Linked DNA regions of Blastochloris tepida. The protein of the gene in region 2 interacts with the protein of the main gene of each other region in a pairwise test. Links are inferred from orthologs where the notes say so. Each region holds a gene or a part of one and is shown on either strand. Other genes may lie near its edges.

Region 1 (3,680 bases), 1.9 Mb from region 2 along the record:
GTTGGGGGTTCGAGTCCCTCCACTCCTGCCAGCCTCGGCTTCTGCCGGCTCCGGCCCGCAGCAGCCAAGGCGGCGGACCCACGGTCGGTTTCCGGCATCCGAATTGCCGGCTTCCGGCTTCGACCCGGCCTCGGGGCCGATACGAGGCAGCCAGAGCCCGGCGGAGCGGGCGCGGCGGACGTGTCGATCAGACGGAATTGTTCACGCAGACTCGTTCAAGCGGAATCGTTCAAGCGGACATCATGGCGAAGACCAATCCCCTCGAATTCTTGCAGCAGGTCCGCTCGGAGACCGAGAAGGTCACTTGGCCGACGCGCCGGGAGACCGCCATCACTACGGTGATGGTGCTGATCATGGCCGTCGCCTCCGCCGTCTTTTTCATGCTCGTCGACTGGATGATTCGGATCGGCCTGTCGGCGCTGCTGTCGATCGGCGGCTGAAGGTCACGCAGCAATGGCGGCTCATTGGTACATCGTCCACGCTTATTCGAATTTCGAGAAGAAGGTCGCCGAATCGATTCGCGAGCAGGCGGCGAGCCGCGGGCTGAACGATCTGTTCGAGCAGATCCTGGTTCCCACCGAAAAGGTGGTCGAGATCAGGCGCGGCCGGAAGGTCGATTCGGAGCGGAAGTTCTTCCCGGGCTACGTGCTGGTGAAGTGCAGCCTCACCGACGAGGCCTATCACCTCATCAAGAACACGCCGAAGGTGACCGGCTTCCTGGGAGCGGACAAGAAGCCGATCCCGATTTCCGAGGCCGAGGCCAACCGCATCCTGCACCAGATGCAGGAGGGCGTGGAACGGCCCAAGGCGACGATCAGTTTCGAGGTTGGCGAGCAGGTCCGCGTGGCGGACGGCCCGTTCGCCTCGTTCAGCGGCTTCGTCGAGGAAGTCGACGAGGCGAGGTCTCGGCTGAAGGTGGCGGTGTCGATCTTCGGACGGCCCACCCCGGTCGAGCTTGAGTTCGGGCAGGTCGAGAAGCTCTGAGCTTCGACCGGCTCGATGTGGAAGGCGAGGGCGCCGGCCAAGCGTCCGACCCGCACCACGAAACCCTGAATCGGCCGGGCATCCGGCCACGGGAGTGAGAGATGGCAAAGAAAATCACCGGCTACATCAAGCTGCAGGTGGCGGCGGGCGCCGCGACGCCGCAGCCGCCGATCGGCCCCGCGCTCGGCCAGCGCGGCCTGAACATCATGGAGTTCTGCAAGGCGTTCAACGCCAAGACGGCGCAGATGACCAAGGGCACGCCCATCCCGGTCATCATCACCGCCTATCAGGACCGCTCCTTCACCTTCGAGATGAAGCAGCCGCCGGTGTCCTACTTCCTCAAGCAGGCCGCCGGTCTTCAGTCGGGCTCCAAGACGCCCGGTCGCGGCCCCAAGGCGGGGCGCGTCACCGCCGCGCAGATCCGTGAGATCGCCGAGAAGAAGATGGCCGACCTCAATTGCGACTCGATCGAGTCGGCCGCGCGCATGATCGAAGGTTCCGCCCGCTCGATGGGCCTTGAGGTGGTGGGGTAAGGTCATGAGCAAAGCCGGAAAGCGTATCCGCGCCGCCCGCGAGGGCATCGATCGCGCCAAGCTCTACACCCTCCCGGAGGCGGTGGAGCTGATCAAGTCGCGGTCCAAGGCCAAGTTCGACGAGACTGTCGAGGTGGCGCTCAATCTCGGCGTCGACCCGCGCCACGCCGACCAGATGGTGCGCGGCGTCTGCAACCTGCCGAACGGCTCGGGCCGTACGGTGCGCGTCGCGGTGTTCGCGCGCGGCGGCAAGGCCGACGAGGCCAAGGCGGCCGGAGCCGACATCGTCGGCGCCGAGGATCTGCTGGAGATCGTGCAGGGCGGCACCATCGAGTTCGACCGCTGCATCGCCACGCCGGACCTGATGCCGCTGGTCGGCCGCCTCGGCAAGGTGTTGGGCCCGCGCGGCCTGATGCCGAACCCGAAGGTCGGCACCGTGACCATGGACGTGGCCGGCGCGGTGAAGGCGGCCAAGGGCGGCGCGGTCGAGTTCCGCGTCGAGAAGGCCGGCATCATCCATGGCGGCATCGGCAAGGTGTCGTTCACGACCGACAAGCTGGTCGAGAACATCCGCGCCTTCACCGACGCGGTGGTCAAGGCCAAGCCGCCGGGCGCCAAGGGCACATATCTGCAGCGTGTGGCGATCTCCTCGACCATGGGGCCGGGGGTCAAGGTCGAGCCGTCCACAGTGATTGGCGGCGAAAAGGCAGTTTAGGGGCTGACAAACTGCACCAAGAACGCTTATTTGAGAGTTTGGCTCCGGCTTCGGCCGGATGCGCCAAGAGATCCGTCGCCGGGTGATCCCCGGCACGGTGGGGCCGGCGGGCTTGCCCGTCCGGCCTCGTCCTGTCCGAGACTGCAGGTGCCGGCAACGGCCTAATCCTTGAGGGACGAAAAGTTCCTTCTGGGCCTGCACAGACGGGGGATCAGCCGAGCCCGGGCGTGGCCAGCATCTGGCTTTTCCCGGCGATCGGTTCGAACCAGCACCTCGGCCCGCTCGCGGCGCCCGGGGGGACAGGGCAACCCGAGCGCCGACCTGCGAGGCGGACAGCGTTCCGCCGCACAGGCCGGCAGGTGCAACCGGCGGCCGATCCCTGATCGCGCCGCCAACGGAGACGAAGCGTGGATCGCGCGGAAAAGAAGGTCGTCGTCGAGTCGCTCAACGAGGTGTTCAAGGCCTCGGGCGTCGTCGTCGTCGCCCATTATTCCGGCCTCACGGTCGCCCAGCTTCAGAACCTGCGCAAGCAGATGAAGAAGGCCGGCGCCAGCGTGAAGGTCGCGAAGAACCGCCTCGCGAAGATCGCGCTCGAAGGCACGGATGTCGCCACCATCGCGCCCCTGCTCAAGGGGCCGACGCTGATCGCCTATTCGGACGATCCGGTGGCCGCTCCCAAGGCCGCCCTCGATTTCGCCAAGGCTCACGACAAGTTCGTGATCCTGGGCGGCGCGATGGGCAAGACGGCTCTCAATGCCGACGGTGTGAAGGCGCTCGCCTCGCTGCCGTCGCTCGACGAACTGCGTGCGAAGCTGGTCGGCGTCCTCCAGGCGCCCGCCACCAAGTTCGCCCAGCTGTCGAAGGAGCCGTCGGCCAAGATGGCCCGCCTGCTCAAGGCCTATGCCGAAAAGCGCGAAGCCGCGTGAGGCTTCTCGAAACTCCGGTTCGAACCGATAAGGACCATTATCAATGGCTGACCTGAAGAAGATTTACGACGAGCTGTCCGCTCTGACCGTGCTCGAAATGGCCGAGCTGACCAAGCTGCTCGAAGAGGGCTGGGGCGTGTCCGCCGCTGCCGCCGTCGCGGTTGCCGCGGCGCCGGGCGCTGCCGCCGCTGCGGCTCCGGTCGAGGAGAAGACCGAGTTCAACGTGATCCTGGCCTCGGCCGGCGACAAGAAGATCGAGGTCATCAAGGAAGTCCGCGCCATCACCGGTCTCGGCCTGAAGGAGGCCAAGGATCTGGTCGAGGGCGCGCCCAAGCCGATCAAGGAAGGCGTCGGCAAGGAAGAGGCCGACAAGATCAAGGCGCAGCTCGAGAAGGTCGGCGCCAAGGTCGAACTCAAGTGAGACGTCGCGTGCGGCGGCTTCGGGACATCGTTCCGGGGCCGCTGCACGCATTCCGCCCGGCGGCCGGGCGGTGTGGCGTCGCGTCACCGGTTCCGTCGCAT
Region 2 (5,288 bases):
CAGCTCGGCGTGGCGGCGCAGGATGCGGGTGCCGATGGCGTGGAAGGTGCCGAGCCAGGGCATGCCCTCCACCGCCTCGCCGACCATGGCGGAGATGCGCTCCTTCATCTCGCGCGCCGCCTTGTTGGTGAAAGTCACGGCCAGGATCTGCGAGGGGTAGGCGCGGCCGGTGGCCAAGATGTGGGCGATGCGGGTGGTGAGAACCCGCGTCTTGCCGGTGCCGGCGCCGGCCAGCACCAGCACCGGGCCGTCGAGCGTCTCCACCGCGCCGCGCTGCTCGGGGTTGAGGCCGTCGAGATAGCTCGGCGCACGCTGCGTCAGCGCCGCGGCGCGGGCGGCGAGCCCGCCCGGCCGTGGGGCGGGCGGGGCGGCGCTAGGCGACGGGTCGCGATGGTCGGTCAATCCGGTCTCCCGGCCGCGACAGGCGGCCTGATTCTGTTTTCGGGAACAAAATGGCACCGGCAGGGCGCAATGGCGAGGGCCGGGGGTATGTTGGGGGTATAGAGCGGCGCCCACCCGGGCGGCGAGGCAGAGTTTGATTTGGCCGCGGTTTCATCGCAGAACCACGTTGAACGGATTCCGGGTGATTGGCCCGGCTCTTTCTTCCCCTCTCCCCTTGCGGGAGAGGGTGCCGAGCGATTGAAGATCGCGAGGCGGGTGAGGGGTTCATTCTCCAGAACACGCCGTATGTACCCCTCACCCGGCTCGACCTCGCCTTGCTCGGCCTCGCCACCCTCTCCCACAAGGGGAGAGGGAAGAGGCGGCTTCCGGCCGAAGGCCGCTTCGAGCCGATCAGCCGGGGTTCGCTTCACAGGTTTGCGGAAAACGCTCCGGTTTCCGGTTGGTCGCGTTTTCTGTCGCAAAACCGCTTCACACTTTTGCGGAAAACGCTCCCCATGCGCGAAGGTCTCCAGCCCGTCAGCCCCTCCACCCTTGCCCGGCTTCTCACCAGCGAGGCGGATGCCCGCCGCGTCGCCGACCTGATCGGCGAGAGCTTCGATCCGGCCGAGACCGCGGTTGCGGCGTTCGAATTGCCCGATGAGTCCGGCTGGAGCGTCGAGGCCTATTTCGCCGATCCGCCGGATGAGGCGGCGGTGCGTGACCTCGTGGCGCTGGCGGCCGGCGCGGAGGCCGCGGCTGCCCTCGTCTTCGAGGCGCTCACGCCCAAGGACTGGGTGGCCGCCTCGCTCGACGGGCTGAAGCCGGTGCAGGCGGGGCGCGTGGTGGTGCACGGCGCGCACGACCGCCACCGCGTGCCGGCCAATGCGCTGGGCATCGAGATCGAGGCGGCGCTGGCCTTCGGCACCGGCCACCACGGCACCACGCGTGGCTGCCTGATCGGCTTCGATCAGTGGAACAAGGCGCGGCGCGCCGGCGGGGCCACTCTGCGGGCGCTCGATGTCGGCACCGGCACCGGCGTGCTGGCGCTGGCGGCGGCGCGGGCGGCGCGGCTGCCGGTGGTCGCCACCGACATCGATCGCGATGCCGTGGTCACCGCCCGCGCCAATGTCCGCTTCAACAAGGCGGCCGATCGGGTGCGGGTGCTGCAGGCCGGCACGCTGACGCGCGCCGGCGTGGTGGATGCCGGCCCCTATGATCTGGTGTTCGCCAATATCCTGATGCGGCCCTTGATCGGGCTCGCGCCGCAGATCCGCCGGCTCTTGGCGCCCGGCGCGCGGGTCATCCTGTCGGGGCTTCTGCCCGGCCATGCCCGCGCGGTGGTCGCGGCCTATCGCGGCCAGGGCCTGCGACTGATCCGCCGCCGCACGCTGGAGGGCTGGGTGAGCCTCGACATGGAGCTGCCGCGGTCATCGTGAGGGGCTGTCGTCCCGGACGGCGCGTCGCGCCGAGCCGGGATCGTTGTGGCGTTCGTCTTTGTTCTGCGGACGATCCCGGGTCTCGCAGCTTCGCTGCTTGCCCGGGATGACGCGGGGGAGGGTTGTCATCCCGGCCAAGCGGCCAAAGGCCGCGCGAGCCGGGATCGTTTTGGGAGTTCGTGTTCTTTCGGCGGACGGTCCCGGGTCTCGCTTTGCTCGCCCGGGACGACGAAGCTCTCCCCAGCAATCGTAGGGCGGAATAGCGCAGCGTATTCCGCCATTTGGCCATGACCGCCGGCCGGCCTGACCGGCGCAATACGCTTTCGCTATTGCGCCCTACGCGCCGGCGCTATCGCTCGCCCGGGACGACGGCTTCCCTCACGCCGGGCGCGGCATGGCGATGCGGCGGCCGGCGCCTTGAGGCGGCGTCAGCCGGTCGTGCGCCTGCTTCATCAGCGCCAGCCGGCCAAGGATGTCGTCGGGGAAGTGCGCGGTCTTCTTGCGCATCAGGTCGACATGCAGCGCCATCTGCTCGGAGGTGGCCGAGATCCAGCCTTCGGTGGCGTGATAGAGCTGCTGGAAGACGTGCACGCGCTTGTCGTCATAATCGAGCAGCTGCACCGTCACCCGTACCGGGTCGTCGGCCTTCAGCTCGCGCATGTAGCGCACGTGCACCTCCGCCGTGACGTAGGACGCGCCCTTGTGGCGGACATAATAGGGGCCGAGCCCGACCAGCAGCATCGCCTCGTCCATCGCGCGATCGAACAGCACGTTGTAGTAGGCCATGTTCAAATGGTCGTTGTAGTCGATCCAGCCGGGATCGACCACCATCGGCGAAGAAACGAACGGCGCGAAAAAGACAGGCACGAAGTCGACGCGGTCAAGCATCGGACCCTCCGCATTCATGGTCCGTGGGGCGGCATTGTGCCTCCTTTTCCGTCGAACGGAAACGGTCGCATGACTGACGGTTGTTTTGCTAAGAGGAAACGGTGGAACCGCGGCACGGGTTCCGGATCCGGAAGGGCCATCATGTCCGCATCATTCTGCCGGCCGCCCGCGGAGGCGGTCGAAGCCGTCGTCTCCGCCCTCGGCCAACGCTTCGGCGCCCGCTGCACCACGTCGCAGGCGGTGCGCGACCAGCACGCCCACACGCTGACCTGGGTGGCGCCGCAGCCGCCGGATGCGGTGGTGTTTCCGCATTCGACCGAGGAGGTGCAGGAGATCGTGCGGCTGTGTGCCGCGCACCGCGTGCCGGTCATTCCCTACGGCACCGGCTCGTCGCTGGAAGGCCAGGTCAATGCGCCGTTCGGCGGCATCTCCATCGACACCCGCGAGATGAACCGCATCGTCGCGGTGCATGCCGAGGATCTCGACGTGGTGGTGGAACCCGGCGTCACCCGCTCGACGCTGAACAGCTATCTGCGCGACGCCGGCCTGTTCTTTCCGATCGATCCCGGCTTCGATGCCTCGTTCGGCGGCATGGCGGCGACGCGAGCCTCCGGCACCAATGCCGTGCGCTACGGCACGATGAAGGACAATGTGCTGGCGCTGAAGGCGGTGCTGGCCAATGGCGAGGTGATCACCACCGCCAGCCGCGCCAAGAAATCCTCAGCCGGCTACGATCTCACCCGCCTCTTGGTCGGCTCCGAAGGCACGCTCGGCATCATCACCGAGCTGACGATCCGGCTGTCCGGAATCCCCGAGGCGATCTCGGCCGGCATCTGCCCGTTCCCGTCGATCGAGGCGGCGTGCGAGGCGACCATCGCCACCATCCAGAGCGGCATTCCGGTGGCGCGCATCGAGCTGCTCGACGAGGTCGCGGTCTCTGCCTCCAACCGCTACTCCAAGCTCGATCTGCCGGTCACGCCGATGCTGTTCCTGGAATTCCACGGCACCAAGGCGTGGGTGGCCGAGCAGGCGCAGCGCTTCGGCGAGATCGCCGCCGAGCTGGGCGGCGGCCCGTTCGACTGGGCGACCGAGCCCGAGCGCCGCTCCAAGCTGTGGCAGGCGCGCCATGACGCGTTCTGGGCGGCGCTGGCGCTGCGCCCCGGCTGTTCGGGCCTGTCGGGCGACGTCTGCGTGCCGATCTCGCGGCTCGCCGACTGCGCCGCCGAGACCAAGCGCGACGCGGCCGAGCTCGGCCTCACCGTGTCGATGGTCGGCCATGTCGGCGACGGCAACTTCCATGCGCTGGTGGTGATCGACAATGACGACGCCGACGAGGTGAAGCGCTGCAAGACGTTCCTGAAGCGCATGGTCGACCGGGCGATCGCCATGGAGGGCACCTGCACCGGCGAGCACGGCGTCGGCCAGGGCAAGATGGGCTATATCGGCGCCGAACTCGGCGACGGCGCGCTCGACGCCATGCGCGCGGTCAAGCGGGCGCTCGACCCGCACAACATCCTCAATCCAGGCAAGATCTTCGCGCTGTAGATCTTTGCGCTGCAGATCTTGGCGCTCCGAATCTTGGCGCTCCGAATCTTGGCGCAACAGGATGTTGACGCTGTAGCCGGCAAACGATCCCGCCCTCGCAGCAGGCCGGGCGGTTTGGGCCGCCCGGGCCGCCTCCGGCCGTCCTTCGCGACCCCGGAAACCGCCATGGCGGCGATCCTTTGTTCGCCAAGGGCGATTTTCGGTGGCCGGAGTGCGGCTCGAAGGCTTGTGCGGCCGGAGCCCTATTCTTCATTGTGACACGTCTGCGTGATATTCTTTGCGGTCACAATTCTTGCGCGAGACCTGTTCTTGCGCGGAGGGTGGCTGTGCGGACCATCACCGTCGCAGCCGGTCCGACGGCCGACGCACCGGAAAATCCATCGCGCCGGAGTATCCATGAAGTCGACGCTGCTCGGTCTCGCCATCGCCGCCGTGGTCACCGCGCTCGGCGCGCTGGCGGCGGCGTTCCTGATCGACTGGGGGGCGCAGCGCGCGCTGTTCGAGTCGCGGCTCGCCACGGCCTTCGGCGCGCGGGTCACCATCGCCGGGCCGATCGATGCCCAGCTTTTGCCGACGCCGCGCTTCGTGCTGCGCGAGGTCGCGATCGGCGGCGAGGGCCGGCGGCTCGATGCGGCCGAGGCGTTCGGCAGCCTCGAACTGTGGCCGCTGCTGCGCGGCGAGATCCAGGCGCGCGAGCTGGTGCTGGTCGAGCCCCGCATCGAGATCGATACCGAGGCGCTCGGATCGCCGGGGCTCGCCATTCCCATCGCCGCCCGCCGGCTGGTGGTGGAGGGCGGGGCGGTCGCGATCCGCGACCGCGCCGCCGGCCGCACGCTCGCCATCGACGATCTCGATGTCACCGGCGATTTGCGCGGGACCGAGGCGCTGGCGCGGCTGCAGGGTCGGGCGACCGTCGCCGGGGTCGGCGCCACGCTGCGGCTCATCGCCTCGGCCGCGCCGGACGGGGTGCGGCTGCGGTTCGCCGCCGACGATCTCAGGCTGGACGGTCCGCGCGGGCGGCTGACCGGCCGGCTCGCC

What was found. Proteins that work in one complex are often made in the same cells at the same time.
Region 1: the proteins of BLTE_RS00335 (region 2) and rplK interact in binary tests that used the Escherichia coli proteins (3 or more experiments, as listed by UniProt). The link is inferred for Blastochloris tepida from one-to-one orthologs.

What each region holds. Positions count from the first base shown.
Region 1 is NZ_AP018907.1:1,931,388-1,935,067, reverse strand. What follows is about bases 1-2,801. They hold rplK (50S ribosomal protein L11), read left to right. Parts: upstream 1-1,085; coding sequence 1,086-1,517; downstream 1,518-2,801. Other genes in these bases: rplJ (50S ribosomal protein L10), read left to right, coding at 2,640-2,801; rplA (50S ribosomal protein L1), read left to right, coding at 1,522-2,232; nusG (transcription termination/antitermination protein NusG), read left to right, coding at 454-984; secE (preprotein translocase subunit SecE), read left to right, coding at 243-440. Also shown: more of rplJ, read left to right, coding at 2,802-3,158; rplL (50S ribosomal protein L7/L12), read left to right, coding at 3,202-3,579. UniProt on the Escherichia coli protein: Forms part of the ribosomal stalk which helps the ribosome interact with GTP-bound translation factors.
Region 2 is NZ_AP018907.1:81,961-87,248, forward strand. Bases 1-2,856 are described here. They hold BLTE_RS00335 (50S ribosomal protein L11 methyltransferase), read left to right. Parts: upstream 1-896; coding sequence 897-1,817; downstream 1,818-2,856. Other genes in these bases: BLTE_RS00330 (ATP-dependent helicase), read right to left, coding at 1-402; BLTE_RS00340 (thioesterase family protein), read right to left, coding at 2,196-2,705; BLTE_RS00345 (FAD-binding oxidoreductase), read left to right, coding at 2,847-2,856. Outside these bases: more of BLTE_RS00345, read left to right, coding at 2,857-4,250; BLTE_RS00350 (AsmA-like C-terminal region-containing protein), read left to right, coding at 4,647-5,288. UniProt on the Escherichia coli protein: Methylates ribosomal protein L11.